DNA from 4 places in the Corynebacterium auris genome. Region 4 is predicted to be linked to each of the others. Evidence: predicted binding sites of a transcription regulator. Region 4 holds the regulator's gene; each other region holds the start of a gene.
The links. The regulator LexA, encoded in region 4, represses DNA repair genes until DNA is damaged. The targets are predictions, from matches to a motif close to CGAACANNTGTTCG.
Positions count from the first base shown of each region.

Region 1 (7,865 bases), 110 kb from region 4:
GTGGTGGATCGGCCTCGCCGTGATCGTCCTTTCCCTCGGTCTTGCGCACGTGACGCACCAGCTGGTGGAAAAGCCGCTGCGGCAGCACGCCAAGCGCCCGAAGGCGGACGAAAACCGCGTCCGCACCGGGTGGGGTGTGCTGCGCACCGGCAAGGGCGCGGCACGGGCAGCCGGCGGCACCGTCGTCGCGGCGCTGTCCGCGGGTGTCCTGCTGGTCCAGCCCTACTGGGCGAGCCAGGTCGAGGACGCGGACGCCCCGCTCGATTCCTTCCGTTACCCGGGTGCCCTCGTGCTGCTCGGGGCGCAGGCCCCCGACCTGCCCCCCATGCCCGACCCGGACATCGTCTCGAGTATCTACCCGCCCATCGCCAACGACGGCTGCATGTTCTTCATTGGGGATTCCCCCGAGGAGCTGCCGGATCCCGACTGTGTCTACGGCGACCCGGACGCACCGACGACGATCGTCCTCGCCGGCGGCTCTCACGTCGAACCCCTGGGCATCCCCCTCGACGTGCTGGGCCAAGAGTACGGGTTCAAGTTCATCCCCTTCATCCGCCAAGAGTGCCCCATTGTGGTCTCCTACGACGACTCGGTGGTCTCCGAGGAGTGCACCGAGTGGTCGCAAAACGTGATGGAGGAGATCGTCGATCTCGACCCGGACCTGGTCATTTCCACCTCAACGCGCCCGGAAGGAAGCGCCGGCGGCGCGGAGATGAGCGTGGACGGGGTGCCCGAAAGCTACGTCGAGGTGTGGGACATCCTCGCCCAAGAAGGCATCCCCTTCCTGGGCCTGCGCGACAACCCCTGGTTGTTCGAGCCCGATGGGGAGCGCCTGGACCCGAACCTGTGCCTCTCCAGCGGCGGGACGAACGAGGAGTGCGCCATGCCGCGCGAGGCGGCCTACGAGGACGTCGACCCCGCAGCCGCCTACCTCGACGGCAGCGACAACCAGTGGAGCGTGGACACCTCGCGCTGGTACTGCCCCGAGGACGCGTGCTTGCCTGCCATCGGCAACGTCACCGTCTACCGGGACCAGAACCACATTTCAAACGCCTACGCGCTGTCGCTAGCGCCACTTCTGTGGATGGCCATCGAGCCGGTCTTCCAGGAGCTCGGCGTGGATTACGCCGAGGAGGGCGCCTCGGCAGAGTAAGCGGCGCTACTTGCGCTTCTTGCCGAGGTTCTTCATCGCCTGGTTAAAGTCCAGGTTGTTGAGGTCAATGCCCTCCATCCCGGGGGGCATCTGGCCCTGCAGCTTCTCCAAGTCCTTGGCGCTGGGCATTCCGGGCATAGCGCCGGGCATGCCGGGCATTCCGCCGGGCATCTGGGGTGCGCCGCCGCTGCGGCGCTTCGGCGGCTTGCGCTTGCCGCTCTTGGTCTTGCGCCCCTTGGGCTTCTTCTTCGTCGCCGAGCGCCCCCCGCCCATTCCGGGCATGCCGGGCAGGCCGAACTGGTTGGCCATCTGGCCCATCATCTTCTTCGCTGCGAAGAAGCGCTCGACCAGCTGGTTGACGTCGGCCACGGTAACGCCGGAGCCCCTCGCGATGCGCTTGCGGCGTGACGCGTTGAGGATCTTCGGGTCGTCGCGCTCGGCGGGGGTCATGCCGCGGATGATCGCCTGAATGCGGTCGAGCTGCTTCTCGTCGACCATATCGGCCATCTCGCTCATGGCGCTGCCGCCGGGCATCATCTTGAGCAGGTTGCCGATCGGCCCCATGCGCCGCACCATCAGCAGCTGGTTGAGGAAGTCCTCCAGCGTCAGCTCGCCGGAGCCGAGGCGCTGGGCGGCCTTCTCCGCTTCCTGCTGGTCAAAGACGGTTTCGGCCTGCTCGATGAGGGTGAGCAGGTCGCCCATGCCGAGGATCCGGCTGGACATGCGCTCGGGGTGGAAGACGTCGAAGTCGTCGAGTTTCTCGCCGGTGGAGGCAAACAGGATGGGCTTGCCCGTGACCTCGCGGATGGACAGAGCCGCGCCGCCGCGCGCGTCGCCGTCGAGCTTGGTCAGCACGACGCCCGTGAAATCCACCCCGTCGGCGAAGGCCTGGGCGGTGGTCACGGCGTCCTGGCCGATCATCGCGTCAATGACAAAGAGGACTTCGTCCGGGTCGACGGCGTCGCGGATGTCGCGCGCCTGGTTCATCAGGGTTTCGTCGATGCCGAGACGGCCCGCGGTATCGATAATGACCACGTCGTTCTTGTTCTGACGCGCGTATTCGATGCCGCGCTTTGCGACGTCCACAGGGTCGCCGTGGGAGGAACCCATCTCGTGCTCGTACGAGTCGGTGGATGTGCCGGGGTCCGGGGCAAAGGTGGACACGTTGGCGCGCTCACCGACGATCTGGAGCTGCTGCACCGCGCCCGGGCGCTGCAGGTCGCACGCGACGAGCAGCGGCGTGTGCCCCTGCTTCGCCAAGTGATTGGAGAGCTTGCCGGCCAGCGTGGTCTTACCCGCGCCCTGGAGGCCGGCGAGCATGATGACCGTCGGCGGGTTCTTGGCCAGCCTGAGGCGCCTGGTCTCGCCGCCGAGGATGTTGGTGAGCTCCTCGTCGACGATCTTGATCACCTGCTGCGCCGGGTTCAGCGCGGCCGAGACGTCGGCGCCGAGTGCTCGCTCCTTGACGCGTTTAATGAAGGCCCGCACCACCGGCAGGGAGACGTCCGCCTCGAGCAGGGCGAGACGAATCTCGCGGGCCGTGGCGTTAATATCAGCCTCTGTGAGCTTGCCCTTGCCACGCAGGCCCCCCAAGGCTGTTTGTAGGCGATCGGACAGAGACTCGAACACGGTGGGCACTCCCCTTTGTTGCGTCGATAGGCTAAGAAACGGGCGTTAATTGAACTCGCTACAGCCTAGCGCGTGGGCGGGCCCCCAGGCACATTCCCTGCCTCAGATGGCGGCCTCGTCGGCCTCCCCGGTGCGCACGCGAATGACCCTGCTCACCTCACTGACCCACACCTTGCCGTCGCCGACCTCGCCCGTCCGGGCAGCCGCGACGATGGCCTCGAGCGCGTCGGCTTCCTGCGCCTCGGTGACGAGGACCTCGATCTTCACCTTGGCCACGAAAGAGGAGGAGTACTTCGCCCCGCGATAGTACTCCACGGCGGCGCTTTGGCGTCCGGCCCCCTGCGCCTCCGTCACGGTGATGCCGTGGACCCCGACCGCCTCGAGCGCCCCTCGGACGTCGCTTAGCGTAAATGGCTTGACCACTGCTGTGATGAGTTTCATTGCTTGATCCTTTCCCCTCGGCCGGCTCATGCCCGTTCCGGGGACCGCGGCCTGCTTTTATTTCCGTCCGCGAGGCTCTCGCGCGGCACCCCGCCTGGGCGCATGCCGGGGCCGCCGATGTCGTAGCCGGTCTCGCGGTGGACGGAGTAGTCGATACCAGCGAACTCCTGCTCCCGGGTGACCCGCCAGCCGAGCGTGTGCTTGATGGCCAGGGTGATCAGCCACGTCATCGCCCCTGCGAAGACGATAGCCGCGAGGGCAATCACCGTCTGCACGACCAGCAGGCGCCACCCGTCCGCTCCGCCGCCGGTGAGCACGCCCGTGCCATTGGCCACGAAGGCAAGGCCGATGGTGCCCCACACGCCCGCCACGAGGTGGACCCCGACGACATCGAGCGAGTCATCGACGTTGAGCCAGTACTTCAGACCGACCCCGAAGCAGGCGAGCACACCCCCGCCGAGGCCGAGGAGGAGAGAAGTCACCGGAGTCAACGCCCCTGCCGCGGGCGTGATGGCAACCAGCCCGGCGACGACGCCCGAGGACGCCCCAAGGGATGTGGCGTGGCCGTCGCGAAGCTTTTCGACGCCCAGCCAGCCGAGCATCGCGGCCGCCGCCGCGGCGGTGGTGTTCAGCCAGGCCAGCCCCGCGAGACCCGCGGCCGCGAACGCGGAGCCCCCGTTGAACCCGAACCAACCGAACCACAGCAGCGCCGCTCCGAGCATGACCAGCGGCAGGTTGTGCGGCCTAGAGTTGGACTGCGGGAAGCCCTCCCGCCGCCCCACCATCAGCGCCAGCACCAGCGCGGCCGTGCCTGCCGAGATGTGGACGACGGTGCCCCCGGCGAAGTCGATCGGCGCGACGCGCGCCTCGCCGTTTTCGGTTCCGAACATCCAAGCCGCGACGGACCTTTCGTGGTGGCTGAGCAGGCCGCCACCCCACACCATGTGGGCCAGCGGGAAGTAAACCAGCGTCGCCCACGCCGCGGCGAAGATCACCCACGAACCGATCTTGACCCGGCTCGCCAACGCCCCCGAGATGATCGCCACCGAGATCGCCGCGAAGGTGAGCTGGAAGCAAACGTCGATCACGTTGGCGTAGCCGTTGGCCCCGTCGATGTAATTGCCGTTCGCGTCGACGGTGGAGTTGCGCAGCCCGAAGAACTCGAAGGGGTTGGCCACCACTCCCCCGAGCGACCGGGTTCCGTACGACATGGACCAGCCCCACAGCACGTAGACCACCGCAACGACGCCGAGCGCTGTGAAGGACATCATCATCATGTTGAGCACACTGCGCCGCGAGGACATCCCGCCGTAAAACAGCGCCAGCGCCGGCGTCATGAGCAGGACCAGGCTCGCAGATACAAGCATCCAGCTCGCATTTCCCGATGCCGCCGCGATGTGTTCCGCAGTCATAGCCATCACCTCTTTCAATATCTACCTGTCATTCAATTGGAATGACCGGCTCATCGTAATTCGATAGGTATGGCATATGGAATAGCGGCCGATTGATTGAGATGACAGTCACATGTTCCGGACCGAATAAGTAATCGCTCACGTGAACGAACTTTTGCTTTTTTTTGGCCGCTAAACGGTTGACTATCGCTACTTTGTTCGATACCATAGTAGTAACTCAAACGGGGAACACTAGGGACACTAGGGGGAGCAATGGACACCCACGACGATCCACGGGTGCACGGTGCGCGCATGATCACGGAGGGAGAGTTCCTCATCTTCCACCGCTACGCCGATCCGGCAGAGCCGCTGCTCGGGGCCGACGAGGAGGAAGTCGTCGCGGATCTGATGGCGATGACCAGGCGCAGTAAGAGCTTCATCTACCGGGGCATCCACGGCTACGCCCGCCTGCGCGACCTTCCCGCGCTGCGCGCCCTCCAGCACAAAGAAAAGCTCCTCGACATAGCCCGCCTCGACGCCATTGACCGCACCCTGTCTGTCCTGCCCGAAACCACCACGGCCGAAGCCTGGGCGATCTTCGACACCGCCCTCGTCGCCATGTTCACCCTCACCCGCCCCGGACAACTACTGCCCAGCATCTGGGCCATTACGCGCAAGTTACGCCGGACTATCGCCACGATCGACGCCACCGTCAACTTCAACCCCGTTGCCCGCACGAAGCGTGAAACTGCCCCAACCCCGGCCAACGAGGCCTCCTTCTTCCCCATCCCCCACGAGCACGGCCAGCGCTACGGCGTCGAGCTGGTCACCAACGGCGCCACCATGGCCTGCATCCGCGCCCGCGTTAGGGCTGTCGCCCGCGAGCACAAGCTCAGCCTCGCCGACACCCTCGTGAAACTGCTCGCGGGAGACATCACTACCTCGGTCCAGCCCGTCCTGAACCTCTACGCCCCCGCCACCCCACACGGCTCCATCCACATCGCCGGATTTGGCTGGGCCAACTCGGATGACCTAGAGACCCTCTACGCCCTCTTCGATGCCACCCCGCCGCGGGTAACCAACACCGCTGACGCCGCGGAAAAGCGCGTGGCGGGCTACCGGCCCACCCCAGCGATGGCCGACTATGTGCGGCACCGAGACGGCACCTGCGTCTTCCCCGACTGCCACCAGCCCGCCGAGGCCTGCCAACTCGATCACCGCATTCCCTACGCGCAAGGCGGGGCCACCACCCCGGACAACCTCTATTCTTTGTGCCAAGCGCACCACAATCTCAAGACCGACCGCCGCGCCTTCTACGTCCCCGACCCTCGCACGGGCGACACCATCTGGCTCTTCGCGGACGGAACATGGATCGCCAGTGAAAACAAAGGAATCTTCCGGGAGCAGATCACTCCCACGGCGCCGCGCTGGACAACCCCGATCAGTGATAGGCGCCGCTCCCGCGCCCACCACGCCCGCTTCAATGCGGCCTGCCACACACTGTGCGACCGCTACGACGTCGACGGAGACCTCGATTCCTGCCTCGCCGGAATCAAAAAGCTGGAGCGCGAGTACGGCCTCACCTTCGCGTTCACTCCGGCCCCCGACCCGTCGCTTCCGCCCGAGGCGCCGGTCGAGGAGCCGCCGATCCCCGATCCGAAGGAGCCGCCGACGGCCCCGCTGCCGCCCGAATTCGCTTTCGCCGCCTAGCAAGCGCGGCGTAGGACGCACTACCCGAGCAGCGCGTCGACGAAGCTCTCGACCTCGAAGGGGGCAAGGTCGTCCGCGCCCTCGCCGAGGCCAACGAGTTTCACCGGCACGCCAAGCTCCTCCTGCACCTGGAAGACAATGCCGCCCTTCGCTGTGCCGTCGAGCTTGGTCAAAACGACACCCGTGATGTCCACGACGTCGCGGAAGACGCGAGCCTGGGTGATGCCGTTCTGGCCCACCGTGGCGTCGAGAACCAGAAGCACCTCGTCCACACGGGTCTTCTTCTCCACCACTCGCTTGACCTTGCCCAGCTGGTCCATCAGGCCGGTGGACGTGTGCAAGCGGCCGGCTGTGTCCACGAGGACGACATCGGCGCCCTGGTCCACGCCGGTGGCGACCGCATCGTAGGCGACGGACGCCGGGTCGGCGCCCTCCTTGCCCCGCACCGTCACCGCGCCCACGCGGCGGCCCCACGTCTCCAGCTGGTCTGCGGCCGCGGCGCGGAAAGTATCGGCCGCGCCGAGGACCACAGAGTGGCCCAGGGAGACGAGGACACGAGCGAGCTTGCCCGTCGTGGTGGTCTTGCCCGTGCCGTTGACGCCGACGATGACGATGACGGCGGGTTTGCCGTCGTTAGGCATCGCCTTGAGGGAGCGATCCATCTCGGGCCGCGCCGCCTCAATGAGCGTTTCGCGCAGCATGGCACGCGCCCCCGCCTCGCTGGCCACGCCGCGCTCGGCGATCTTCGAGCGCAGGCTGTCGGTGACCTTCATGGTCAAATTCGCGCCCAGATCCGCCATGATGAGGGTGTCTTCGATCTCCTCCCAGGCGTCTTCGTCGAGGTCGCCCGCAGTGAGGATGCCCAGCAGCCCCTGGCCGATCGCATTCTGCGAGCGCGAGAGCCGGCCGCGCAGCCTGCCGATGCGCCCCGCGGCGGGCACGATCTCGTCGAGATCCTCGCTCGGCTCGTGGTCCTTGACAATAGCGTCCTCCGAGGCAACGGCGCCGTCCTGCCGGGCCTCCTCAGCAACCTCGGCGGTGACCGCCGCGGCAGCCGCCGCCTCCTCGGCTTCCTGCTCGACCTCGCGCTGCTTATCGACGAGTTCCTCGAGCGTGTCCCCCGCCTCCGGCTCGGTCTCCTCTGGATCGGTTTCCTTTGTCTCGACCGGCTCCTCCGGCGTCGGCTCCGCGGCCTCCACGAGGTCGGCGGTTTCCTCGGTCAGCTCCACCTCGGGTTCGGGCTCGATCTCAGGTTCGGGCTGGGCGGAGGCCTCCTCGACGACCGGGTCGTCGGGCGCCGGGGGTTCCGGGGGCACGTTCGCGGCCGCCGCGGCCGAGGCCACCGTGGAGCCCCCGGCCGGCGTGCCGTCGCGGCGTACAAGGTCCGGCTGGGCCTCGGCTTGCGTGAAGTTAAAGCCGCCCTTGGCCTGGTAGTTGCCCGATTTCTCCTGCTGGGTCAGCTCCTTGGGCTCGTCCGTCTTGTCAAAGGAGACGGTCTTCGTCTTCTTCCGGCGGTTACCCGCGACGGCCAGACCCACGAT
Region 1 covers NZ_CP047047.1:1,488,571-1,496,435, forward strand. The annotation lists gene CAURIS_RS07165 (acyltransferase family protein) at 1-1,153, shown strand, start outside; gene ffh (signal recognition particle protein) at 1,160-2,782, opposite strand; gene CAURIS_RS07175 (P-II family nitrogen regulator) at 2,885-3,223, opposite strand; gene CAURIS_RS07180 (ammonium transporter) at 3,250-4,635, opposite strand; gene CAURIS_RS07185 (HNH endonuclease signature motif containing protein) at 4,888-6,324, shown strand; gene ftsY (signal recognition particle-docking protein FtsY) at 6,345-7,865, opposite strand, start outside.
Region 1: the regulator LexA is predicted to act here: its motif matches at 4,759-4,772, upstream of CAURIS_RS07185 (HNH endonuclease signature motif containing protein).

Region 2 (7,865 bases), 530 kb from region 4:
CGTGGACGACGGCGACGACGGCCCGGCCGCCGTCGCGCGCCGAGCGCATGAGCTCTTCGATGCCCGCCTGGTGCTTGAGGTCGAGGGCGCTGGTGGGCTCGTCGAGAAGCATGAAGGGCGCGTCCTGCGCCAGCGCCCGGGCAATGTGGACGCGCTGGCGCTCGCCGCCCGACAGGGAGGCGACCGTCCGGGTGGCGAGGTGCTCCGTGCCCGTGAGGGCGAGGGCGTCCGCAATGCGGCGGCGGTCCTCGCCGCTGGCCCGGTCGAAGCGGCCGATGTGGGGGTGCCGCCCGGTTTCCACGAGCTGGTGTACCCGCATCTCGGCGCCGGCTGTCGTGTCCTGCGGGACGAGCGACATGGCCCGGGCGCGCTCGCGCGCGCCGAGGGAGGGCAGGGGGGTGTCGTCGAGAAGCACCTGCCCGCGCTCGGGGCGGACAAGGCCCGCGAGGTGGGCGAGGAGCGTCGATTTGCCCGCGCCGTTGGGGCCGATGATGGTGGTGATCTCGCCGCGCCGGGCGGAAAACTCGACGTCGTGGAGGATCCCGGCGCGGCTCAGACCCGTTGCGCGGAGGCGGGTGTACGTCACAGCTGCCCCCTCCCCGCTGGCCCGAGGGTGCGCAGCAGCAGCCAGAGGAAGATGGGTGAGCCGATGAAGGCTACGACGGATCCCGTTTGGAGGACCACGGGGTCGAAGATCGTGCGCGCCACGGTGTCTGCCGCGACGACGAAGGTCGCCCCCGCCACAGCCGCGAGCGGCAGGAGCGCCCGGTGCTCCGGCCCCACGGTGAGGCGGACTAGGTGCGGGACGACAAGCCCCACGAAGCCGATGATCCCGGACACGGCCACGGCGCACGCGGCGAGCAGGGCGGCCAGTGACAGGACAACGGGGCGCAGGATGGAGGTGTTCACGCCGAGGCTGCGTGCTGTGGAGTCGCCGAGGGTAAGCACGTTGAGGTCGCGGCCCAGGGCGATGAGGGCGATCAACCCTACGAGAATCGGTAGTGCGACGCCCACGTGGGTCCACGTGCGGGCGACCAAGTCGCCGTTGAGCCAGAAGGCGATGCCGCGGACGTCGCTGTCCTGGGGAGCATTTGCCACCGCGGCGGAGGTTACGGCGCCCAGGAAGGCGCTGGCCGCAATGCCGACCAAGACGAGCGTGATCGGCCCGCCGCCGCGCCAGTAGGCGATGGACTGCACCACCGCGACGGTGCACAGCGCGCCGACGAAGGCGGCGGCGGGAAGTACCCACGCCCCAGCGGCGGTGAGACCGAACACGATGGAGAGCACGGCGGCGCTGGCGGCGCCGGCGGACACGCCGATGATGCCTGGGTCGGCAAGCGGGTTGCGAAACACCGCCTGCATGACGGCGCCGGACACCGCCAGGGCGGCGCCGACGAGGGCACCGACGATGATGCGTGGAAGCCGAATGTTGTAGACCACGGAGGCGGCGGGGGAGGAGCGGTCGCCGACGGTGGCGTCGCGAAGCGCGGCGACAGCCTCGCCCGCTCTCAGGGTGACCGGCCCGATTGCCACGGCGAGCAGCACCACGGCCGCAAAGGCGAGTCCCGCGACGACAAAAGCGAGCGCCATCCGGCTGCGTTCGAGGTGAGGTTCCACCAGCCAAACCTTAGTAGGAAAAGCCCGTTATGAAAACAATTGCCATTAAGGCGAGGGCGGTTTCCCTCCGCGGCCAGCGGGGCGCTACACTACACGGCAGCAAGGGCCTTTAGCTCAGTTGGTAGAGCTACGGACTTTTAATCCGCAGGTCCCGGGTTCGAGCCCCGGAGGGCCCACAAAAAAGCCGCCCTACGGGGCGGCTTCGGCGTTTCTAGGTCCACACCTCGAGGCGCATGAGCGTGGCCCCGCTGTCGGTGACGAGGGCAAGCTCGTCGTCGTCGGCCGCCGCCTGGTCCTGGACGAAGCGCTGGATGCGTAGCTGGAACTGGTGCTGTTCGCCGTCGATAAGCGCGGTGCCAAGCGAGGTCCAGCCGTTGCAGTCCTGAATCTCCACGTCGCTGACCTCCGCCTCCGCCGACGTGCCGTTGCCGCGGACCGGGAAGATCGGCTCGCCGTTGTCGAAGTCCGCGCCGGGGGCGCCGCGCAGGATCGTGGCGATGATCTCGCGCACGGCGACGGCGTCATCGGTGAGGTAGGCCACGGAGCGCTCACCCAAGACCGAGTGCTGCATGCGCAAAAGCTCGGTGTCCAAGGCTTCCTCGGCGGGGCGATAGGTGAGGGCGAGCTGGACAACGTTGTCGTCGGAGTCTTTGCCTACTAGCACCTCGATACCTACGACGTCCTCGGGGTCCACGACACGGTAGGAGCCGGATAGCTCGACGATCCGGGAGTTGGAAGCGGCCACTTCTTCCTTGGTCGGTTGCAGTTCGGCGTCGTAAATCTTCGCGGTTGCCATCAGCTTTTCACCATCCGTTTAATTGCTTGCATTGCCTCCTTGATTCTAGCCTCGACGGCTTCCTGTCCGCCGTCCTCGATCGCGCCGGCGACGCAGTGCGAGAGGTGCTCATCGAGCAGGGCCAGGCCGACGTTTTCGAGCGCGGAGGTGATGGCCGAGATCTGGGTGAGGATGTCCACGCAGTACTTGTTGTCCTCGATCATGCGCTCGACCCCGCGCACCTGGCCCTCGATGCGCTTCAGGCGGGCGATGTAGCGGTCCTTGTCGGCGCTGTAGCCGTAGTTGCCGTCCGTGGCAGTGTCCCTGGCAGTGTCCATGGCAGAGACCTTACCCCCGTGCCCCGAGGCCGCGTCGCCAAACGTCCTCGCAGGTGAACAGGGAGAAAAAAGCGCCAGCCAGCAGGTTTGGCGCGGTAAAAGGCGCTGGTTTATGATAGTCGAGCTGCACGGGAGCAACGCGCTTTTTATGCAGCGGGCCCCCATCGTCTAGTGGCCTAGGACTCCGCCCTTTCACGGCGGCAACACGGGTTCGAATCCCGTTGGGGGTACGTGGATCCCGCCGGTGGTGCGGTCCAGACAAGAGAATATGGCCCTGTGGCGCAGTTGGTTAGCGCGCCGCCCTGTCACGGCGGAGGTCGCGGGTTCAAGTCCCGTCAGGGTCGCGGTAGGCGGTCGGCGCTCTTCGGAGTGTCGGCCGCTTTTTTCGTTGCCGTTGGCAGCGCTCCGTAAAAACGGTGCCTAAGCTGTTGATTTGTAGAGTTTCCGGGCGTCTGTGTAGAGTATCAACTCGTGCACGCGACAGTGTGAGGCAGTAAAAAGCCGCGGCTGGCGCAGGCAGAAACAACAAAATACGGCCCTGTGGCGCAGTCGGTTAGCGCGCCGCCCTGTCACGGCGGAGGTCGCGGGTTCAAGTCCCGTCAGGGTCGCAGAACAGCTCCTCGGAGCAGTTCCGGCCAGATAGCTCAGTCGGTAGAGCACACGCCTGAAAAGTGTGGGGTCGCCAGTTCGATCCTGGCTCTGGCCACATTGAATGCCCTTCCCGGGATACTGGGAGGGGCATTTTTCGTACGGTTTCCTTTTTCTGGTCCGCTATGCTGGGGCACCTTCCCAGAGAAAGGAGCAACAATGTCCGAGAACACAACCCCCGACCTGCTGAAGAACGAGGAGAAGGGGCAGTACGAAATTCACGTCGACGGCCAGCTCGCCGGCTACGCCACCTTCCAGGACCGCGCCGGCGTGCGCGTTTTGCCGCACACGGTAGTCCACGAGGAGTTCCAGGGCCGCGGCCTGTCCAAACCGCTGATTGCCTTCGCGCTTGACGACGCCCGCAGCGACGGCCTGAAGGTCATCCCCCAGTGCTCGGCGGTGGCGCGTTTCATCGAGAAGAACCCCGACTACGCCGACCTCGTTGCCTAACAGCTCGGTCCTCCGGCGTTTTTCTGTGGTTTCTAGGCCCAGGTGATGTCGTTGTATTCGGTGAGGGTGCGTGCGTTGTCGTTGCGGATAGGTAGGCCGTAGTTGTGGCTTACGTAGCGTATGCCGCCGGGGTAGAGGAAGTGGGTGTCTGCGTGGTCGCGGAGGATTTTTACTGCGCCGTCGCTGACGAGGCTGTGACAGGCGGAGCATAGGGGGAGCAGGTTGTCGAGGTCGGTGGGTCCGCCGTCGGCCCAGTCGTGGATGTGGTGCATTTCGATAAAGCGTGTGTGGGTGCAGCCGGGCATGGCGCATTGTCCGCGCCACATGAGCATCAGCGCGTTGACTTGTGCGTTGGTGGCTAGGCGGAAGCGTCTTCCTGTGTTGAGGACGAGGCCGGTGTCGTCGACCGTGTTGATGCGGTAGTCGGCGTTGGCGAGGAAGTTTTTCACTGCGTCGGATGGTGCGCCGGGGTTGGTGGGCAGATAGGCTTTTCCGTCGGTGGTCATGACGATGTTGACGTGGGCGCCGGGGGCGCGCAGCGGGTTGTTGGGCTGTGTTAGGGCGATGTTGACCATGCCCATGAACGCGCTGACGAGGTGTTCGCTAATTGGTGGGCCGAATCCGGTGCAGTGGCGGGGTGTGTGGTGGTTGAGTTCGGTGGTGATGTGGTTGGTGTCGAGGTAGCCGTCGCTTCCTAAAAGGGTGTGCCAGTCGACGTCGTGCCAGGCGAGTTCGCCGACTTTGAGTGCGGCGGTGAGTCGGGCTGCTTCGGCGGGGTTGAAGTCGGCCCACAGGCGCAGGCGCCCGTTGGGTTGTGTTTTGAGCCGGACGTAGGTTTTTCTCGTGGGTGTGGGTGGGCGTGTGCGGTAGCGAAGCAGGGCGAGTTCGAGTTCGTGGTAGCCGAGTGTGCAGGCGAGGTCGACGAGTTCGGTTTCGTTGTCATCGGTAAGAAGCGGCAGGATGAGCCGGATTTTGGAGTAGTTGGTGGTGCCGTCGAAAAATGCGGTGGCCAGGGTGGTGAAGCGTTTCATGGCGCGGGCGATTTTGACGTATTCGTGGGCGGTGGAGTTGGGCAGGGCGAGTGTTCGGATGAGCCATTGTGCGGTGGTGCTGGCGCCGAAGTGGCGGGCGAGGTTGAGGGCGTCGAAAAGCGCGATGGTGTGCAGGGTGGTGGCTTTGTGGCGGGTGAATGCTGCGAAGCTGTTTTCGATGGTCGCGGCGATGTGTTCTGGTGTGCTGTCGGTGGTGATGGTTGGCGTGTGCATATAGTCCCCCTGGGTGTAGATCGTGTGTTCGTTTTGTACGGTAGCAGGGGGTCTGGACATGGGTGTCTAGCTGCTGTTTTGAGGTTTATGGCGGGGTGTATAGAGCGCGTGTTTGAACAGGGTGCGTAAGGTCCGCATTGCGGACTGACTTGACCGTTGATGCAGTCACCCGGACCCCGCATTGGGATCCTTCGTGGCGCCCGGTTCGCGCAGCCCCGCAGACTCCGCATTGCGGACTCTTTGGGCTACTTTTCGACAAGCGAGGGTGTCAGGAAGTTTGTGTGTGAGGCTCTGATCCAGAAGGAGTTTCACTGATAATGACTACCGTGTCACCGAAGAAAGGCCATGACCCGAGCAGGGTCAACGAGATCAGCGCGAAGCTGATGGAAAACCCGGAAATCGCCGCACTGATCGGCGAGCTATCAACCTCCGTCGACGATGCCAGCGACCTGGTCAAAGGTCTATTGCAAGCCTCGATCAACGCGGGTCTGCAGGCGGAGATGGACGCCCATTTGGGGTACGGGCACTCAGATCGCGCGGCCAAAGCCCAGGTAAGCCCCTCAAACGGTGGCAATCACCGCAACGGGTCGTACACCAAAACTGTGGGCACCGGCTACGGCCCGGTGGACATCACAGTGCCTCGGGATAGAGCGGGCACGTTTCACCCGGTCATGGTGCCGAAAGGGGCACGCCGGCTGACAGAGCTCGATGACATGATCGTCTCGCTCTACGCCGGCGGAATGACGGTACGCGATATCCAGCACCACCTGGCATCGACCCTGGGGGTGGACATCAGCCCGGATACCATCAGTACCATCACCGATGCGGTCCTCGATGAGGTGATGGTGTGGCAAAACCGTCAGCTCGATGAGTTCTACCCGGTCATTTTCCTCGACGCGCTGCGGGTGAAAATCCGCGATGGTCACCGGGTGGTCAATAAAGCCTGCTACATGGCTGTTGGCATCGACATCGACGGGACCAAACACATCCTGGGACTATGGATCGCCGACAATGAAGGGGCTGCATTCTGGGCATCCGTGTGCGCGGACCTGGCGAACCGTGGAGTCAATGACGTGTTCATCGTCTGCTGCGACGGGCTCAAAGGCCTGCCTGAGGCCGTGGAAGCGACCTGGCCGAACTCGATGGTACAAACCTGCATCGTGCACCTGATCCGGGCCGCCAACAGGTGGGTGTCCTATAAGGACCGCAAATCTGTATCCAGCGCGCTGCGGCAGGTCTACACCGCACCGAACGAGGACGCCGCTTGCGCCGCCCTCGATGCCTTCGAAGCCTCGGAACTGGGGCGGAAGTACCCCCAGTCGGTGAAGGTCTGGCGTGATGCGTGGGAGAGGTTTATACCGTTTCTGCAGTTCCCGCCTGCAGCTCGCCGGGTGCTCTACACCACCAATGCCATCGAGTCGCTTAACGCTGAGCTGCGGAAAGCGACCCGCAACCGTGGCCAATTCCCCACGGATGCTGCGGCGTTGAAGACGCTGTGGTTGATGGTCTGCAACATCGAGGACAAACGCGCCGCCCAACGCGCGAAAAAAGCGAAGCGGGCAATCGACTGCAACGGCTATATTGAAGGGGCGAAAACCTCAGGGTGGAAACAAGCCATCAACCAACTATCCGTGGCCTACCCAGACCGGTTCGCCAACTACTTGTAAACCAAGCCCCCGCACACAAACAAACGGACACTCTCCGACAAGCGCGGGCGAGCTATCCGACCCCCCATCCCACGTGAGGGAGTCCGCAATGCGGACTTTTCAGGGGGCTCCGCTCGGCGCGAGGGCCGACCCCACACCGCGAACTCTCCCAACCCCGCACCCCGCGGGCCGAATCCGCATTGCGGACTCTCGGGCGTAAAGGCAGTCGTGGCACGCATCTCCTGCGATCCCGGGAGAAGCAGCTGCGTGGCGGTTAGGCGCAGCTAACACCCGCACGTTCCCGGCCTGTGGCTGTGGCGCCTGGGGGCGCTGACAGATGCGGGTGCGAGGTAAAGTGATCGCTTCTGCAAGGCCGCGGGGAAAACGCGTCCAAAGATATTTACTCAGTACTCTATTGCGGTGAGTTGTCTTCCATGCGAGGAATGAACTGTGACACGCGGAAAGAAAATCGCAACCGGCTGTGGCGTCGTAGTTGCCGTGGTGCTCGTCGCCCTCGCCGCCGCAGCCTACACATGGGGACCGGCGACCACCGGGGCGCTCACGGGCACGACTCAGTACCTTTTTAAGCCGTCTCCGCAGAAGTATGCGAAAGACGTGGCACGAGTTGCGGAGAGGCTTGGTATCTATGCAGAGTCGGAAGAGTTTTCAGCGGTGAAGGATGACGCATTGCGGCAGGTCCGGGGAGTTGAATCCTATGAGGACACGCACGCGTCGCTGCGCGAGGTGATTAAGGCGGCTGGGGGGAAACACTCCAACATCTTCCCCGCGGGCGAGGACTCGGCTGAAGATCCGGACCAGCGCGATCCTTCGGTGGTGCCTCGTGGTGACGTCGCTTTCGCCACAGTGCCGGACGTTTCGCGTCACGACGACGTGCAGGCGTACGCCGACACCCTCACCGAGGGGATCCTCGCGCACGCTGCCTGCGGCGCGGTCGTTGACCTGCGTGGCAATGTGGGCGGGGACATGGGCCCCATGGTCGCGGGCGTTTCGCCCTTGCTTCCCGACGGCCCAGCTCTCTCTTTCGTTTCACGATTCGGCACCACTGATGTCACCGTCGATGGCAACTCCGTCAGAGGCGGTGGGACGCCAGTGACCACGCAAGGAG
Region 2 covers NZ_CP047047.1:1,916,440-1,924,304, reverse strand. The annotation lists gene CAURIS_RS09220 (ABC transporter ATP-binding protein) at 1-586, opposite strand, end outside; gene CAURIS_RS09215 (FecCD family ABC transporter permease) at 583-1,590, opposite strand; tRNA gene CAURIS_RS09210 (tRNA-Lys) at 1,721-1,793, shown strand; gene CAURIS_RS09205 (CG0192 family protein) at 1,829-2,413, opposite strand; gene CAURIS_RS09200 (metal-sensitive transcriptional regulator) at 2,413-2,730, opposite strand; tRNA gene CAURIS_RS09195 (tRNA-Glu) at 2,888-2,960, shown strand; tRNA gene CAURIS_RS09190 (tRNA-Asp) at 3,001-3,074, shown strand; tRNA gene CAURIS_RS09185 (tRNA-Asp) at 3,265-3,338, shown strand; tRNA gene CAURIS_RS09180 (tRNA-Phe) at 3,364-3,436, shown strand; gene CAURIS_RS09175 (GNAT family N-acetyltransferase) at 3,538-3,828, shown strand; gene CAURIS_RS09170 (HNH endonuclease signature motif containing protein) at 3,861-5,093, opposite strand; gene CAURIS_RS09165 (IS256 family transposase) at 5,411-6,760, shown strand; gene CAURIS_RS09160 (S41 family peptidase) at 7,412-7,865, shown strand, end outside.
Region 2: the regulator LexA is predicted to act here: its motif matches at 5,111-5,124, upstream of CAURIS_RS09170 (HNH endonuclease signature motif containing protein).

Region 3 (7,865 bases), 1.1 Mb from region 4:
GCGCGCAGTTGGACCGACGACAACCCCGAGCTGTTGGCAACCTGGCTCGACCTGCAGGACTGGGCGGCGCGGGTGAGGCAAGACGAGCCAGAGGAGTTCGCCCAGGGCAATGCCAACGAGGCGCAGCTTAGCGTCGAGGAGATCCTGTACCAGCTCGACGGCCTGCACATCGTGGGCGACGAGGAGCAGCGCGAGCAGCTCGCGGGCGTGCCCGAGGCGCTGGAGAGGACGTCCGCCTTCCTCGCCGGCGAGGGCGAGGTTGCCGCGCCACTGTCCAGCGAACAGGCGCGCGACGCGGTGGTGTTCACGGAGGAAGGAAACGCACAATGATCACGCTTGACAACATCTCCCACGTCTACACCACCGAGGACGGCGAGGAGGTGCCCAGCCTGCAGCGCTTCAGCCTCGACATCGCGGCCGGCGAGCGCGTCTGCGTCGTCGGGCCCTCCGGCTGCGGCAAGTCGACGCTGCTGCGCCTGATCGCGGGTTTCCTGCTGCCGAGCACCGGAACCATCTCGGTGGCGGGCAAGCAGGTAAAGGGCCCAGGCAACCACTGTGGGGTGGTGTTCCAGCAGCCGACGTTGTTCCCGTGGCTGCGGGTGAAGGACAACATCCGCTTCGGGGCGTCACTTAGCGGCGACGCCGAGCAGGAGAAGGCCGCCGACCGGCTCACTGAAGTCGTCGGGCTCACCGAGGCGCGGGAGCGGTTCCCCCACGAGCTGTCCGGCGGGATGCAGCAGCGGGCCCAGATCGCCCGCGTGCTGGCGCAATCACCCCGCGTGGTCCTCATGGACGAGCCTTTCGGGGCGCTGGACCCCTTCACCCGCGAACAGCTGCAAGCCGACCTGCTGGACATCTGGGCGGCGGGTCAGCCGAGCATCGTGTTTGTCACCCACTCGGTGGACGAGGCGCTGCTGCTCGGCCAGCGTGTGGTGGTGATGGCCGCGAAGCCTGGGCGCATCGTGGGCGTGTACGACGTGCCTGACTTCTACGCCGAGGAGCGCGACCTCGGCGCTGTGAGCGATCTGCCGGAGTTCCGCGCGCTGCGGCGCGAGGTGAAGGAAGCGATCAGCTCGGCCGCTGCTACGTCTTTTGTTTGAGAGCGGGATCACATTCCGCTGACTACACTCACCTGACATGGCTTCCGTCGATATCACGCTGCCCGACAGCTCTACCAGCACCGTTTCGCTCTTTCCGGCGCAGGGTAAGGAAAAGCCCCTGGTGGTGGTCTGGCCGGGCTTCGGGATGGGCGCCCGCTACTACACCCCAATCGCCGAATGGCTCAGCGGGCGCGGGTTTCCGGTGGCCATCGGAGAGCTGCGCGGGCAGGGCACAAGCACGGCGCGGGCGACGCGCTCGAGCACGTGGGGTTACCACAATCTGGTCACGGAGGATTACCCGCTGACCATCAGCGCCGCCAAGGACGTCCTCGGGTTACCCGCCGATCACCCTGTCGTGCTGCTGACGCACTCCATGGGCGGCCAGGTCGGAATCCTCTATCTCTCCAGCGCCCTCGCGGGGGAGCAGAACGCGATCGGGATGATGGGCGTGGGCACGGGCAGCCCGTACTGGAAGTCGTTTACGGGGCGCAGCAGGCGCCGCATCGGCTGGGGCGCGCCGGTCATGTCGGGTGTGTCGCGCACCCTGGGTTTTTGGCCGGCGGGCAGGCTTGACCTCGCCGGCTACGGCCGTCAGGCCGGCCGACACGTCCGAGAGTGGGCGCGGTTATCGCGCACGAACGAGATTGGCCACATCGCTGGGGCGGATTACCCCGCGGCGGTGGCGTCGGTACAGGTCCCGGTGCTGTTGACGCGCTTCGCCAACGACGAGGACTGCACGGTCGCTTCGGCGGAGGCGCTCGCGCAGCACGTGCCCGCCGCCGAGGCTGCGGTGGAACAGCTCGACGGGGGCCTCGGGCACAACAGGTGGGCGCGTGACCCGGAGGTCGTGGGGCGCCGGTTTGTTCGCTTCTACGAGGAGAAGCTGGCCTAGGCCGCGGGCCCCGCCCGGTTGCGGATGCGCGCACCGGCTGAGGCGTGGTACCCGTGGGTCTCGTTCGTTCGGGGCGGGGAGCCGTCGGCGGGGTGGTGTTCGACGCGGCCGGTGGTGCAGTTGATGTCCACGAAGCCCTTGTTGCGGTACCCGTCCCTGTCGTCGTTGACGCAGCGGTGGTGTTCGCGGCAGAGCCCGGCGAGGTTTGAGATGTCGGTGAGGCCGCCGTTCTTCCAGGCCAGGACGTGGTGCGCTTCGAGCTCCATGCCGGGGCGGTCGCACCCGGCCCAGGCGCAGACGCCCTGGGCGGCGAAGAGGGCGAGCTTGAGCCCGATGTTGGCAAAGCGGGTGCGGCCCAGGGCGAGGGGAAGTGCCGTGACGGGGTCGAGTTCGAGGACGAAGTCGGAGCCGCTGAGGCCGAGCCGGAGAATGTCGTGGGCGTCGAGGTCGATGCCGGTGTTGGTGGAAAAGAGGGTGTCGCGGTCGGCGGCAGTGAGGTCGTCGGCGGTCAGCGAGAGGATGATGGACGCAGCGCCGCGCCCGCGCTCCTGTTTGCCGTGCTCGTAGCTGCGGAGGATGGAGACGAACTGGTCGGCGCCGCGCTGGGCGCGGGTGCGGCGGTCCTCCGCCGGGGCGGTTGAGACGTTTGTGCCGGGCGCGTAGCCGGGCTGGATGAGTGCCTTGAGCAGGGCCATTTCCGCGCGGGGGAGCTGCAGGGTCACCCGGCCGAGTCCGTCGCCGTCGAGGCGGCCGAAGCTGATGGAGCGCTTCTTCCACGCCGCGTAGGGGTCCTTTTCGCCGTCGTAGTCGCGGCCGGCGAGGTTGGCGCGGCGGACCTTGTCGCGCAGCCAGCGGCGTAGGTCCTCCGGGCCGCGGGTGGTCGCTTCCTCGAGGGCGGCGGCGTGCAGTTCGTCGTAGCCGGGGTTGGCGTGTTCGTTAAGGTCGCGCAGGCAGAGCTGGATGATCCGCTGTTTTTCCCCGTTTACTGCGCCGGCGCGGGTGCGGGCAGCGGCGCGGGCGCGGCGGGCGTGCTTGAGGCGCCGGGCCTCCTGCGCGCGGGCTCGCTCGCGTTGCGGGTCCGGGTCGGGGTCGGCCGGCAGGGAGGGCACCTCCGGCTCGCCGAAGAGATCTTGGCCGCGTTTGATGCGGCTGCGCGCTTCGGCGCGGGAGAGACCTAGGACGTCGGTGAGGTACTGCGTCGCGTGGTTGGCGCCGACGGCCGCGCCAGCGCCGTCGCGGTCGGCGAGGAAGGCAAAGGAGGCGTCAATGCCCGCAAGGGCGTCGAGACAGGAGTAGAGGCGTTCCATATCGGCGCGCACGTCGGCGAAGGCGAGGCGCTCGGGCGCAGAGAAGAGCGCGGAGAGTTCTCCGGTGGCGTTCGAGATGGCGTCGACAAGCGAGCTCAGCGGCGTGGACACGGGCACCCCCTTTCCCTAGTACTGTGCCGCCTAGCCTAAAACTCGTCCCCGACACCACCTCCACACGTTCGAACATACAATCGAACAAGCCAGCAAGAAAAGGCCCCTACCAGGGGGCGGAGGACTTAGCTAGCGCCGCTGGAGAGCCGGAGGGGGATGGCGATGGCGCTGGAGAGGATGCCGAGGGAAGAGTTGATCAAGATCGCGGCGGTGCCGACCTTCAGCGCTTGCTCCGTGTCGTGGCGGTTGAGCGGGGACAGGCCCTCGAAGAAGTCTACGATGCTGGCGGGGATGTGGAGGCGGGAGCTGGGCTCAGGCGCCACGATCTGTGCGTTGGCGGCGGGGGCGAGGGGAGCGAGGATCGTGGCGGTTGCGGCGGCCGCGATCAGGGTCTTCTTGATGTTCATGGGAGCACCTTTGTACGTAGTGTGGCGGGGACGAGAACTATGCTACAGAACGGCAAGGCTCCGCGTAGGAAATCAGCAGTTGATATTCAGAAAGCGGCCCCCGCTCACAGGGGCCGCTTTTCGTTGGGGCTCTTCCGCCACAGGGTCGTAACGCGACCGTATGTCACATCCGCCACTGCAACCACAACAGCAACAAACCTAACACGGGGCCCGGGGTCGCGCCAGCCGCGCCCTCAGCCCGCGTCCACCCAGTCCCTGTACACCCCCGCGGCGACCTCGGCCAAAACGTCGTTGTGCCCTGTCAGCGGGCCGAGCGCGAAGATCGTCCGGCGCAGCTGCGAGGCCGCGGCGTCGCCCGAATCGAACACCGGGGCGCCGTGGATGCGCGCCCCGGGCACGGCGGCGCAGGCGGCGAGGGCTGCGAAAGAGCGCACGCGCACCTTATATATGCGGCAGACCTCGTCGGCAATGGCGAGCATCTGCTCGGCGCTCAACCCCTTCACGCGACTCAGGCCTCCCGGGCGCGGCGGATGCGTGCCTCGGTGGCGGCGTATTCCTGAGCGCGGGCGCGGGCCAGGGCGGTGACGGTGGCGTCGTCAAGCATGCGCGCGGCGGCGGTGGCGATGGCGCGGCGCGCGGCCTCCTGCTTGGAGCAGCCCCACGCGGAGGCGAGGAGGACGAGCGCCTTGTCCTCCTCCGTGGTCAACCGCAGCGTCATAGCCATACCACTGTGATACCACCACCGGGGGAAAAGCGCGCGAGGGCGGCTAGAATGACCGCAGGCAAAAGAAAGGTAACCCATGAGCGACGACACCCTCGGCGGTGACGAATACGACCGCATCAAACCCATTGACATCAATGAGGAGATGCAGACCAGCTACATCGACTACGCAATGAGCGTGATCGTGGGCCGCGCGCTTCCCGACGTCCGCGACGGCATGAAGCCGGTTCACCGCCGCGTCCTGTACGCAATGTACGACGCCGGATTCCGGCCCGAGCGCTCCTACGTCAAGAGCGTGAAGGCCGTCGGCGAGACGATGAGTAACTACCACCCGCACGGCGATTCCGCCATCTACGACACCCTCGTGCGCATGGCGCAGCCGTGGGCGATGCGCTACCCGCTTGTCGACGGCCAAGGAAACTTCGGTTCCCCCGGCAACGACGGCCCGGCGGCCATGCGCTACACCGAGTGCAAGCTCACTCCGATTGCGATGGAGATGGTCCGCGACATCCGCGAGGACGCGGTGGAGTTCTCCTCCAACTTCGACGGCAAGACCCGCGAGCCGGACGTGCTGCCCTCGCGCGTGCCCAACCTGCTCATGAACGGCTCCGGCGGCATCGCCGTCGGTATGGCCACGAACATTCCGCCGCACAACCTGCGGGAGCTGGCGGAGGCCATCTACTGGATCTTGGATAACCCCGAGTCCGACGAAAAGACCACGCTGGACGCCGTCATGGAACGCGTCAAGGGCCCGGATTTCCCCACGGCCGGCCTCATCGTCGGCGACCAGGGCATCAAGGACGCCTACACCACCGGCCGCGGCTCGATCCGCATGCGCGGGGTGACGGAGATCGAGGAGATCGGCAACCGCCAGGTCATCGTCATCACGGAGCTGCCCTACCAGGTCAACCCGGATAACTTCATCGCCGGCATTGCGGACCAGATCAACAACGGCAAGATGCCGGGCGCGGCCCGCATCGAGGACGAATCCTCCGACCGCGTGGGCATGCGCATCGTGGTCACGCTGCGCCGCGACGCGGTCCCGCGCGTGGTGCTGAACAACCTGTACAAGCACTCGCAGCTGGAGACGAACTTCGCCGCGAACATGCTCTCCATCGTCGACGGGGTGCCGCGCACGCTGCGCCTCGACCAGATGCTGCGCTACTACGTCCAGCACCAGATCGACGTCATCGTCCGGCGCACCCGCTACCGCCTCGAGGAGGCGGAAAAGCGCGCCCACATCTTGCGCGGCCTGGTCAAGGCCCTCGACATGCTCGACGAGGTCATTGCCCTGATCCGCCGCTCGCCGACGGTGGACGAGGCCCGCGCCGGGCTAATTGAGCTTCTCGACGTCGACGAGGTGCAGGCCGACGCCATCCTCGCGATGCAGCTGCGCCGCCTGGCGGCCCTGGAACGCCAGAAGATCGTCGACGACCTCGCCGCCATCGAGCGCGAGATCGCCGATTACAAAGAGATCCTGGCCAACCCCGAGCGCCAGCGCGCGCTCGTGGCAGAGGAGCTCCGCGAGATCGTGGACAAGTACGGCGACGAGCGCCGCACCCAGCTCGTCGCCGCGACGGGCGACGTCACCGAGGAAGACCTCATCGCCCGCGAAAACGTGGTGGTCACCATCACCTCTACCGGCTACGCCAAGCGCACCAAGGTCGACTCCTACAAGTCCCAGAAGCGCGGCGGCAAGGGCGTGCGCGGCGCCGAGCTGAAGCAGGACGACGTGGTGAAGAACTTCTTCATCTGCTCGACCCACGACTGGATCCTCTTCTTCACCAACTTCGGCCGCGTCTACCGCCTCAAGGCCTACGAGCTGCCCGAGGCCGGGCGCACCGCCCGCGGACAGCACGTGGCCAACCTGCTGGAGTTTCAGCCCGAGGAGAAGATCGCCCAGGTCATCCAGATCCAGTCCTACGAGGACGCCCCCTACCTCGTCCTAGCCACCCGCGAGGGCCGGGTGAAGAAGTCGCGCCTGACGGACTACGAATCCGCGCGCTCGTCCGGGCTCATCGCCATCAACCTCAACGAGGGCGACTCGCTCATCGGTGCCGTGCTGGTCAACGAGGAGGAGGACATCCTTCTCGTCTCCGAGCAGGGCCAGGCGATTCGCTTCACCGCCGACGACGAGCAGCTGCGCCCGATGGGCCGCGCCACCGCCGGCGTGAAGGGCATGCGCTTCCGCGGCGACGACCAACTGCTCGCCATGACGGTGGTCGCGGACGGGCAGTACCTGCTCGTGGCCACCACCGGCGGCTACGGCAAGCGCACCCCGATCGAGGAGTACAACGCGCAGGGCCGCGGCGGCATGGGCGTGATGACCTTCAAGTACACGCCGAAGCGCGGTAAGCTCATCGGTGCGCTCGCGGTGGAGGAGGAAGACCAAATCTTCGCCATCACCACCGCCGGCGGGGTCATCCGCACCGAGGTCAACCAGATCCGCCCGTCGTCGCGCGCCACCATGGGCGTGCGGCTCGTGGACCTGTCCGACGGCGTGGAGCTTTTGGCCGTGGACAAGAACGTCGAGGACGAAGGCGAAGAAGAGGCCACGGCGGTGGCAAAGGGTGAAAAGACGCTCCAGGAGGCGATGGAGATCACCTCCTCGGCCCCCGGCAAGCCAGAAGGTGAGGAGTAATCATGGCCGCTCGTACAGTGACCATTACTCATGTGAACGCGATCACGGCGTTCAAGATCGGGTCGATCCTCGCGGTCGTCGGCTTCGTCGCGTGGATGATCGCGGCGGCGCTCGTCTACGGCGGTCTCCAAGGCGCCGGGGTGATCGAGTCGATGAACTCGCTCATCGGCGGCGTGGGCGGCGACCAGGTCATCGACTTCCCGCTCTTCCTCTCCGCGGCGGCTTTGTTGGGGCTCGTCGGAGTCGTGTTCGTCGCCGTCATGTCCCCCTTGGTCGCGGTGATGTACAACGCCGTGGCGAACCTAGTGGGCGGGTTGTCCGTCAACATGGACAACAACGCGCGCTAAGGCTTAACGAGAGAACATGCCCCTGAACTGGCGATTTGGCGTTGCCGGGAGCGGTGGGTAATGTTCTATCTCGTTCCCAGGGCCTATAGCTCAGTCGGTTAGAGCGCATCGCTGATAACGATGAGGTCGCAAGTTCGATTCTTGCTAGGCCCACCACGGGGGATTAGCTCAGTTGGTAGAGCACCTGCTTTGCAAGCAGGATGTCAGGAGTTCGATTCTCCTATCCTCCACAGGACGTTAACGAAGCGCCCGGCTGCACGGCCGGGCGTTTTTTCATCCCACCCGCCTATTCCGCGACGATGTTTTCGGCGATCTGCTCCATCCAGCCCACGGCGTAGT
Region 3 covers NZ_CP047047.1:10,748-18,612, forward strand. The annotation lists gene CAURIS_RS00045 (taurine ABC transporter substrate-binding protein) at 1-330, shown strand, start outside; gene CAURIS_RS00050 (ABC transporter ATP-binding protein) at 327-1,100, shown strand; gene CAURIS_RS00055 (alpha/beta fold hydrolase) at 1,138-1,992, shown strand; gene CAURIS_RS00060 (HNH endonuclease signature motif containing protein) at 1,989-3,410, opposite strand; gene CAURIS_RS00065 (hypothetical protein) at 3,536-3,817, opposite strand; gene CAURIS_RS00070 (TetR family transcriptional regulator) at 4,051-4,320, opposite strand; gene CAURIS_RS00075 (CopG family transcriptional regulator) at 4,326-4,541, opposite strand; gene gyrA (DNA gyrase subunit A) at 4,618-7,179, shown strand; gene CAURIS_RS00085 (DUF3566 domain-containing protein) at 7,182-7,526, shown strand; tRNA gene CAURIS_RS00090 (tRNA-Ile) at 7,606-7,682, shown strand; tRNA gene CAURIS_RS00095 (tRNA-Ala) at 7,684-7,756, shown strand; gene CAURIS_RS00100 (cutinase family protein) at 7,813-7,865, opposite strand, start outside.
Region 3: the regulator LexA is predicted to act here: its motif matches at 3,480-3,493, upstream of CAURIS_RS00060 (HNH endonuclease signature motif containing protein).

Region 4 (7,865 bases):
AACGACCTGAAGGCCGACCTCGGCCTGTCCATGGTGTTCATCAGCCACGACATCCAAACCGTGCGCTACATTTCGGACCGGATCTGCGTCATGCGCGGCGGCCGCATCATCGAGGAAGGCGAGGCGGCGAGGGTTTTCGCCGAGCCGCGCGACCCCTACACTCGGAAGCTGCTTTCGGCGTCGCCGTCGCTGCTCCACCCGGCCTCATAACTCTCACGAAAGGCGTCATTGCACATGCACGAATCACCCCGCGAACTCTCCGGCGTCATCCCTCCCGTCGTCATCGCCAGGCACGAGGACGGCACGCTCGATAGCGCGTCCTATCGGCGCAATCTCGAGCGGCTTATCGACGCCAATGTCCACGGCCTGTTCATCCTCGGCTCGTCGGGCGAGGGAGCGTTTGTCACGGACTCGGAGCGGCTGCACATCCTGCGCGACACAGCCGCCGTGGTGGCCGGGCGGCTGCCCGTGTTGGTCGGGTGCATCGAAACACAGACCGCGAAGGTGATCGAGGCGGTCACCACCGCCGAGGAAAACGGGGCGGACGCCGTCGTCGTGACGGCGCCCTTCTACGCCCTCGGTGGGGAGGCACAGGTGGAGCAGCACTTCCGCCTCATCCACGCCGCGACGCGGCTTCCGGTCTACGCCTACGACATCCCGGTGTGCGTCCACGCCAAGCTCGGCACCGACATGCTGATCAGGCTGGGTAAGGAGGGCGTTCTGGCCGGTGTGAAAGACTCCTCGGGCGACGACGTCGGTTTCCGTTTCCTGGCCCAGAAGAACGAGGCCGCCGGCCACCCGCTGCGGCTGTTTACCGGCCACGAGGTGGTCGTCGACGGCGCGTACCTGTCGGGTGCGGACGGCTCCGTGCCGGGCCTCGCCAACGTCGACCCAGACGCCTACGTGCGCCAGTGGGACGCGTTCCAGGCCGGGGACTGGGAGGCAGTGCGCCGCGAGCAGAACCGGCTCGCGGATCTCATGCTCATCGCCTCCCAGGCAAGCTCGGTGACGGGCTTCGGCGCCGGCGTCGGCTCGTTCAAGGTCGCGCTCAAACTCCTCGGGGTTTTCACGTCCGACAAGATGCCCGACCCGGTCCCGCAGCTCACGGATGAGGAAGTCGCGCTGATCCGCGCCGTGCTCGTTGCGGCCGGGCTGCTGGAGGGCAACGAGGAAGGCTCCGATAGCCTACGCCAGTGAGTAATTTCATTGGATGGGCCGTCCACGGCGACGGCCGGAGCGTGAGCCCGGGGTCGGTGGTGGCCCCGGACGAGCGCCTCAATTGGCCGCGCACCATTGGCATCGGCATGCAGCACGTGGTGGCCATGTTCGGCGCCACCCTTCTCGTTCCCACTCTCACCGGGTTCCCGGTGAATACCACGCTTTTGTTCTCCGGGCTGGGCACGATCATCTTTTTGCTGCTGACGCGCAACAAGGTCCCCTCCTACCTCGGCTCCTCGTTCGCGTTCATTGCCCCTCTCACAGCCTCCCAGCAGTACGGTATTGGGGCGCAGCTGGGCGGGGTTCTCGTCACGGGGCTCGCCCTCATCCTGATCGGAGGAATTGTCGGCGCGGCGGGCAAACGGGTCATCGAGGCGGTCATGCCGCCGGTGGTCACCGGGGCGATCGTCGCCCTGATCGGCTTCAATCTTGCCCCGACGGCGGTGGCGAACGTCGAAAAGCAACCGCTCATCGCGTGTGTGACTCTCGGGACAATCCTGGTTTTTACCGTGGCGACGCGCGGCATGGCGGCGCGGCTGAGCATCCTCGCCGGGGTCGTGGCCGGCTGGGTCAGCGCGGCTGTCAGCGGAGGGCTCGCGGAGGACGCCCTGGAGCAGATCTCGCAGGCACCGTGGATCGGGTTGCCGCAGTTCCACACGCCGCAGTTTCATCTCTCGGCCGTGCTTGTCACGCTGCCCGCGGTCGTCGTGCTTGTTGCGGAAAATGTCGGGCACGTCAAGGCGGTGGGGGAGATGACCGGGAAAAACCTCGACGGCTACCAGGGCCGCGCCCTCATCGGCGACGGCGTGGCCACCACGCTCGCGGGTGGATTCGGCGGCTCGGCAACAACCACCTACGCCGAGAACATCGGGGTCATGGCGGCGACGCGCGTGTACTCAACGGCTGCCTACTGGGTCGCCGCGCTTTTCGCGATCGCCCTGGCGTTCATCCCGAAGTTCGGCGCGGTGATTTTCACCATTCCCGTGGGGGTTCTGGGCGGGGCCTGCCTGGTGCTCTACGGACTCATCGGTATGCTCGGCGTCCGCATCTGGCAGGACAACCGCGTGGACTTCACCAACCCCGCTAACCTCACGGCCGCGGCGGTGGCGCTGATTGTGGGCATCGGCAACCTGTCTCTGACGGTAGGCCCGGTCCAGCTCGAGGGCATCGCGCTGGGGTCGGTGGGCATCATCGCGGTGTACCCACTGATGCGGTGGGCGTTTCGCGCCATCGGGGAGGGAAGCTACGACGGGTTTGCGCAGGCTGAGGCTACGCGCCGCTCACAACGACGAGTTCGATCCCGTGATTTTCGAACTCGGTGAGCAATGAGGTGGGTGCGGCGTCGTCGATGATGAGCACGTCGATGTCCGCCAGGCCGGCGAAGCTCACCAGGTAGTCCGTCCCTAGCTTTGTCGCATCGCACAGCACCACTACCTTGCGGGCGTTGGTCATCATCGCCGCCTTGACCGCAGCTTCCTGCGGGTCCGCCGAGGACAGGCCGTGGTCGACGGTCAGGGCGTTGGTGCCGATGAAGGCGACGTCGGCGGTCATGAGCGCAAGGGTACGAAGCGGCGTGTCGCCGACAACGGCCTGGGAGAGGGCGCGCACGGTGCCGCCCAGCAGCTGCACGTTGGTCATCCCCTCGCCCGACAGCTCCAATGCGACGGGCAGCGAGCGGGTCACGATGGGCCACGACGTCGTCCGGGGGTCATCGACAAGCAGGGTGGCCAGGCTGCTGATTGTCGACCCGGAGTCGAGGAAGATTCCGTCTTCGGAAGAGTCCGGCAGGTAGTCGAGGGCGGCGCGGGCAATCGCGGTCTTCGCCGCGGAAGCGGAGCGGTAGCGGGCATCGAGCGGCATTTCGGCGGTGAGGAAGGACTGGCTGGCCACCGCGCCCCCGTGGACCCGGTGGACGCTGCCCTCCCTGCTTAGGGCGGCGAGGTCGCGCCGGATAGTTTCGGCGGTGACGTTAAAGCGCTCGGCGAGCTCGGTGACGCTGACCCGGCCTTCAATGGCCGTCAGCGACGCGATCTGCCGTTTGCGTTCTTCTGCGTGCATGCGTTGCCTCCGAGCGCATCAAAAGTTCGGGCGCGACCGGACCGGGCGCGCCCCTCGGGTGGGAGCGGGCGGCCTAGCCGTCGAGATTGGATGCAATAAGTTCGGCGATCTTCTCCACGGCCTCGGCGTTGGCGGAGGTGACGGTCACCTCGTCTCCGAACTCCGCCCCCATAGCCATGATCATCAGCGAGGAGGCGGCGTCCGCGCCGTCCTCGTCGTCTTCGCCGACCAGGGTCAGGGTGATGTCCTCGTCGTACTCTCCCGCCGCTTCGGCGATGACGGACGCGGGGCGTGCGTGGAGCCCAACGGTGGAACCGACTTTCACGGTTGTAGAGGCCATGGTGGGAAACCTTTCTGCTTGAAGTTTCACGTCTGCGACGTACCCCGCCCAGTGTAGAGGCCAGTGCACAGCGGGCGGGCTAGAGAGTCCGGAACACCGACACGACGCGGCCCATGATCTGGGCTTCGTCGCCCTTGATGGGGGAGAAGGCGTCGTTGTGGGGAATGAGCCACACGCCGGTGGAATCGCGGTGGAACTCCTTGACGGTTGCTTCGCCGTCGAGAAGCGCGGCGACGAACTCGCCCTCCTCGGCGACAGGCTGAGAGCGGACGACGACCCAGTCGCCGTCGAGGATGCCGGCGTCTCGCATCGACTCGCCGACGACGTGGAGCATGAACAGCTCACCGTCGCCGAGCAGTTCCCCGGGCAAGGGTAAGTAGCTGTCGACGTTTTGCTCGGCGAGGATCGGCGAGCCAGCCGCGATCTGCCCGACGACGGGAATGTAGCGGGCGGGGGCGGCGTCTTCGAAAGGTGCCTCCGGCGGCGCAGCCTTCGCGCCCCGCTTGGGCGCTTCGGGCAGGTGGCGCAGGTCGACAGCGCGGGGTTTGTTCGGGTCCCGGCGGAGGAACCCCTTCTTCTCCAGCTCCTTGAGCTGATAGGCAACCGACGAGGTGGACTGTAGGCCCGCCGCGTCGCCGATCTCGCGGATGCTCGGCGGGTAGCCGCGCAGGACAACCGCGTCGCGGATGACCTCGAGGATGCGCCTCTGGCGGTCCGAGAGGACGCTGGTGTCGAGGCTGCTGGGGTCGTACTTCTTGCGTGCCATGTCTTGGTGCCTTTGTTCCTTTGTTCCTTGCCTTGCTGCTAGTTGGGGGGGTTGCGCGGGATCAGTGGTGTTGAGTTGTGGCCTTGCGCCGGGAGCCTTGCGTTGGCACGAACGCCACAACGCCGGACCCTTCGTTACGGCCCAAAAATACCAGACCTGGCAAACATGTTCGACCTTTGCGCGCTCGATGTGGACACGTGTGTGTTCGAGCGCTATAAATCGAACATAAGGGCGAGAGTCGAACATTCTGGCGAGTGTCAAGTCGGCGCGTCCGCCCGGTTTATAGCCTGTAGGCACAATCCATCTTCACACGGAAGTGAGACAGCGATGACCATGACTTCTCCCCGCTACCACGGTACGTACGACGTTTCCTCCCGAGCCCTTCGCGGTAGCGCACCGGCCGCGGTCTGGGACGTCCCAGAGGTGCCTGTGCGCTGCTCCGCTGCAGCCGCGGTGCGCAGTCTCGGCAGTGATGTTCGAACGGGAGAGCGTTCGAACGCGGGGCCGGATGGCGGGGAGGTGAACGCGCGTCTATCCCCCCGCGAAACCCGCGCTAGCGCCCTGATGGGGGCCGTATTCGGCCTGGCTCTGCTGGTGGGGTCAGCGCTCGGGGGCGCCTTCGACTCAGACGGGCAGCCATCCGGCCCGGTGGCGGCCACTAGCGGGGTGCTCAGTGCAGTTGGGCGCTAAGGGGTTCTGTAGGGAGCGCGCACCCCGCGGATTCCCGCGGAGTAAGCTCGGAGCCTGTTCCGGTCCGATTTCGCAGCGGCACGGCCAGGAAGGCAGGCTCTGAGTGTATTGCCCGTTTTGCCACAACGAACAGTCACGCGTCATGGACTCCCGGGTGGTCGACGCGGGCTCGGCGATCCGGCGCCGCCGCGAATGCACGGAGTGTGGGGGGCGTTTCACCACCGTGGAGAAGGCCGTACTCACCGTTGTCAAGCGCAACGGTGTCAGCGAACCCTTTGACCGGGACAAGCTTATCGTCGGCGTACGCCGCGCCTGCCAAGGAAGGGACGTCTCGGACGATGCGCTGAAGCGGCTCGCCCAACAAGTGGAGGAGACAGTGCGCAGCCACGGTAGCTCCCAGGTCAACGCCAACGACATCGGCCTGGCGGTGCTTGAGCCGCTGCGCGTGCTGGATGAAGTGGCCTACCTGCGCTTTGCCTCCGTATACAAGTCATTCGAATCGGCCGACGACTTCGAATCCGAGATCCGCCTCATGCGGCGCAAGGACCGCGAGGACTTCTAGCCCTAGGTCAGTTTTTCGATCATCTTCTCCACGCGCCGCTGGCTGACGGGCTTCGCGGTACCGAGACGCTGGGCGAACAGGCTGACCCGCAGCTCCTCAATGCGCCACAGGATGTCCTTGTAAGCGGCGGTCTTCTCCCGTCCCTTCGGCAATCGAGACATCCGCGCCGCAAGGGTGGCCTTGACGGAATCGATCACCGCTTGGCGGTCGGCGTCCCTGTCGGGGTCGATGTTCATGTCCTCGAGCCGGATACGCATCGCCTCGACGTAGCGCGGCACGTGCTGCAGGCGGCCCACTCCGTGGACTGTGATCGCGTGGGCGGGCAGGTAGAAGTCGAGCTGGGAGCGCATGTCGTCGATCGCCGGGCCCTCCCACGAGCGCAGTTCCTCGCGCATGGCGGACCACTCCACAAGCGCCGGGGCAACGGCGACCACGGCGCGGCGGACGGCGCCGGCCACCTCGGGCTTCACGCTCGCAACGAGGGCCTCGAACTCCTCCGGGGTGCGCACCGGTCCGCCGTGCGCCATCATCAGGTCGCGCACGGCGGCGACGCGGGCGTCGTCGACAAGCCCGGCCGCCCCGCCGTGCGGGTAGTTGTCCACGGCGACCTTCTGCCGCAGCGGCAGGCCCTTGGTCATCTGGTGCGCGTTGACCGTGACCTCCCGCAGGAGCAGGGTGAGGGTGGCGGTGAGCATGGAGGCGTCTGCCGCCTCCTTCGTCGGGTGGACCGTGACCTTCACGCCATCGGCCGTGGCCTCAAGCGCCGGGTAGGCGTCGACCGTGTTGCCGTCTATTGTCGTGCGCACCGTCTCCGCGACCTCGCCCAGGCTCGCCCTGGTCCACTCCTGCACGACCTCCGACTCCGAGCGGCGGCCCGCCTGCGAGACAGAGGAGCGGATCTGCCCCGCCTGGCGCTCCTTCAGCGCAGCGAGGTCCTTGTCGTGGTCGATGGTCTCGCCGCGTCTGCCGATCGCCGCGTAGGTGATGCGCAGGTGCGGTGGCAGGGCGCCGGGACGGAAATCGCCCGCGTTGACCCCGGAGCCGCCCAGCTCGCGCAGGGCCGAGGCCAGCTGCTCCACCAGCTCCGATTCGCGCGGTTCGAGCTTCGGCAGCGCGCGCGCCGCGAAATCGGGCGCGGGAACCACGCTGCGGCGCAAAGCGCGCGGCAGTGTGCGGATGAGCTCCGTGACCAGCTCCTCGCGCAGCCCCGGGACCAGCCAGTCGAAGCCCTCGTCCGTCAGGCCGGCGAGCAGCGGAACCGGGACGTCGACGGTGACGCCGTCGAAGTCGTCTCCCGGCTCGAACTTGTAGCGCAGCTTGTAGTCGATGCTGCCCTGGCGCCAGGTGGGAGGGAAGGCCGTGTCGGAGGCGTCGGCGGAGTCGTCGACAAGCGATGCCGGGTCGAAGTCTAGGTAGGCCGGGTCTTCCTTGCGCTTCTTCTTCCACCAGGAGTCGAAGTGGCGCGCGGTGGTCACCTCGGCGGGCAGCTTCGAGTCGTAAAAGTCGAACAGGGCGTCCTCGTCGACGACGAGCCCGCGGCGGCGCAGTTTTTCCTCGACGGCGGAGGCTTCCTCCAGCAACGCCTCGTTGTGGTCGATGAAGGTGTGGTGGCGGTTCCAATCGCCGCCGATGAGGGCGTGCCGGATGAACATGATGCGCGCGCCTTCCGGGTCGACCCGGTGGTAGGGCACCAGGCGGTCGCGCACGATGGGTACGCCGTAGAGCATGGACTTCTGGTGCACCATCGCGGCTGAGCGCTTGCGCGACCAGACGGGCTCGGAATAGCTGTGCTTGAGCAGATCGCCCGCGGCGCGTTCGACCCACTCGGGCTCGATTTTGGCCACGTCGCGCGCCCACAGGCGCGAGGTTTCCACGAGCTCGGCGGCCATGATGAACTCCGGCGGCCGCTTGGCGAGGGAGGAGCCCGGGAAAACGCGGAAGCGCGTGCCGCGCGCGCCCTGAAACTCCTTCGACTCGCCGTCGCGCGCGCCGATGTTGGACAAAAGCCCCGTCAGCAGGGACTTGTGGATCGCCGCGGCGTCGCGCTCACCCGCGACGGATTCAACGGGGGACCAGCCAAGCTGCTTCTCGACGTCCCTGAGCTGCCGCACCAGGTCGTACCACTCCCGGATGCGCATGTAGTGGAGGAACTCCTTGACCATGCGCTTGCGGAAGGCGTTGCCGGACAGCTCGTCGCGCGAGCCCGCGATGTAGTCCCACAGCTTAAGCGA
Region 4 covers NZ_CP047047.1:1,383,068-1,390,932, reverse strand. The annotation lists gene CAURIS_RS06695 (ABC transporter ATP-binding protein) at 1-210, shown strand, start outside; gene CAURIS_RS06690 (dihydrodipicolinate synthase family protein) at 235-1,197, shown strand; gene CAURIS_RS06685 (uracil-xanthine permease family protein) at 1,194-2,540, shown strand; gene CAURIS_RS06680 (DeoR/GlpR family DNA-binding transcription regulator) at 2,488-3,276, opposite strand; gene CAURIS_RS06675 (HPr family phosphocarrier protein) at 3,350-3,616, opposite strand; gene lexA (transcriptional repressor LexA) at 3,696-4,382, opposite strand; gene nrdR (transcriptional regulator NrdR) at 5,176-5,634, shown strand; gene hrpA (ATP-dependent RNA helicase HrpA) at 5,637-7,865, opposite strand, start outside.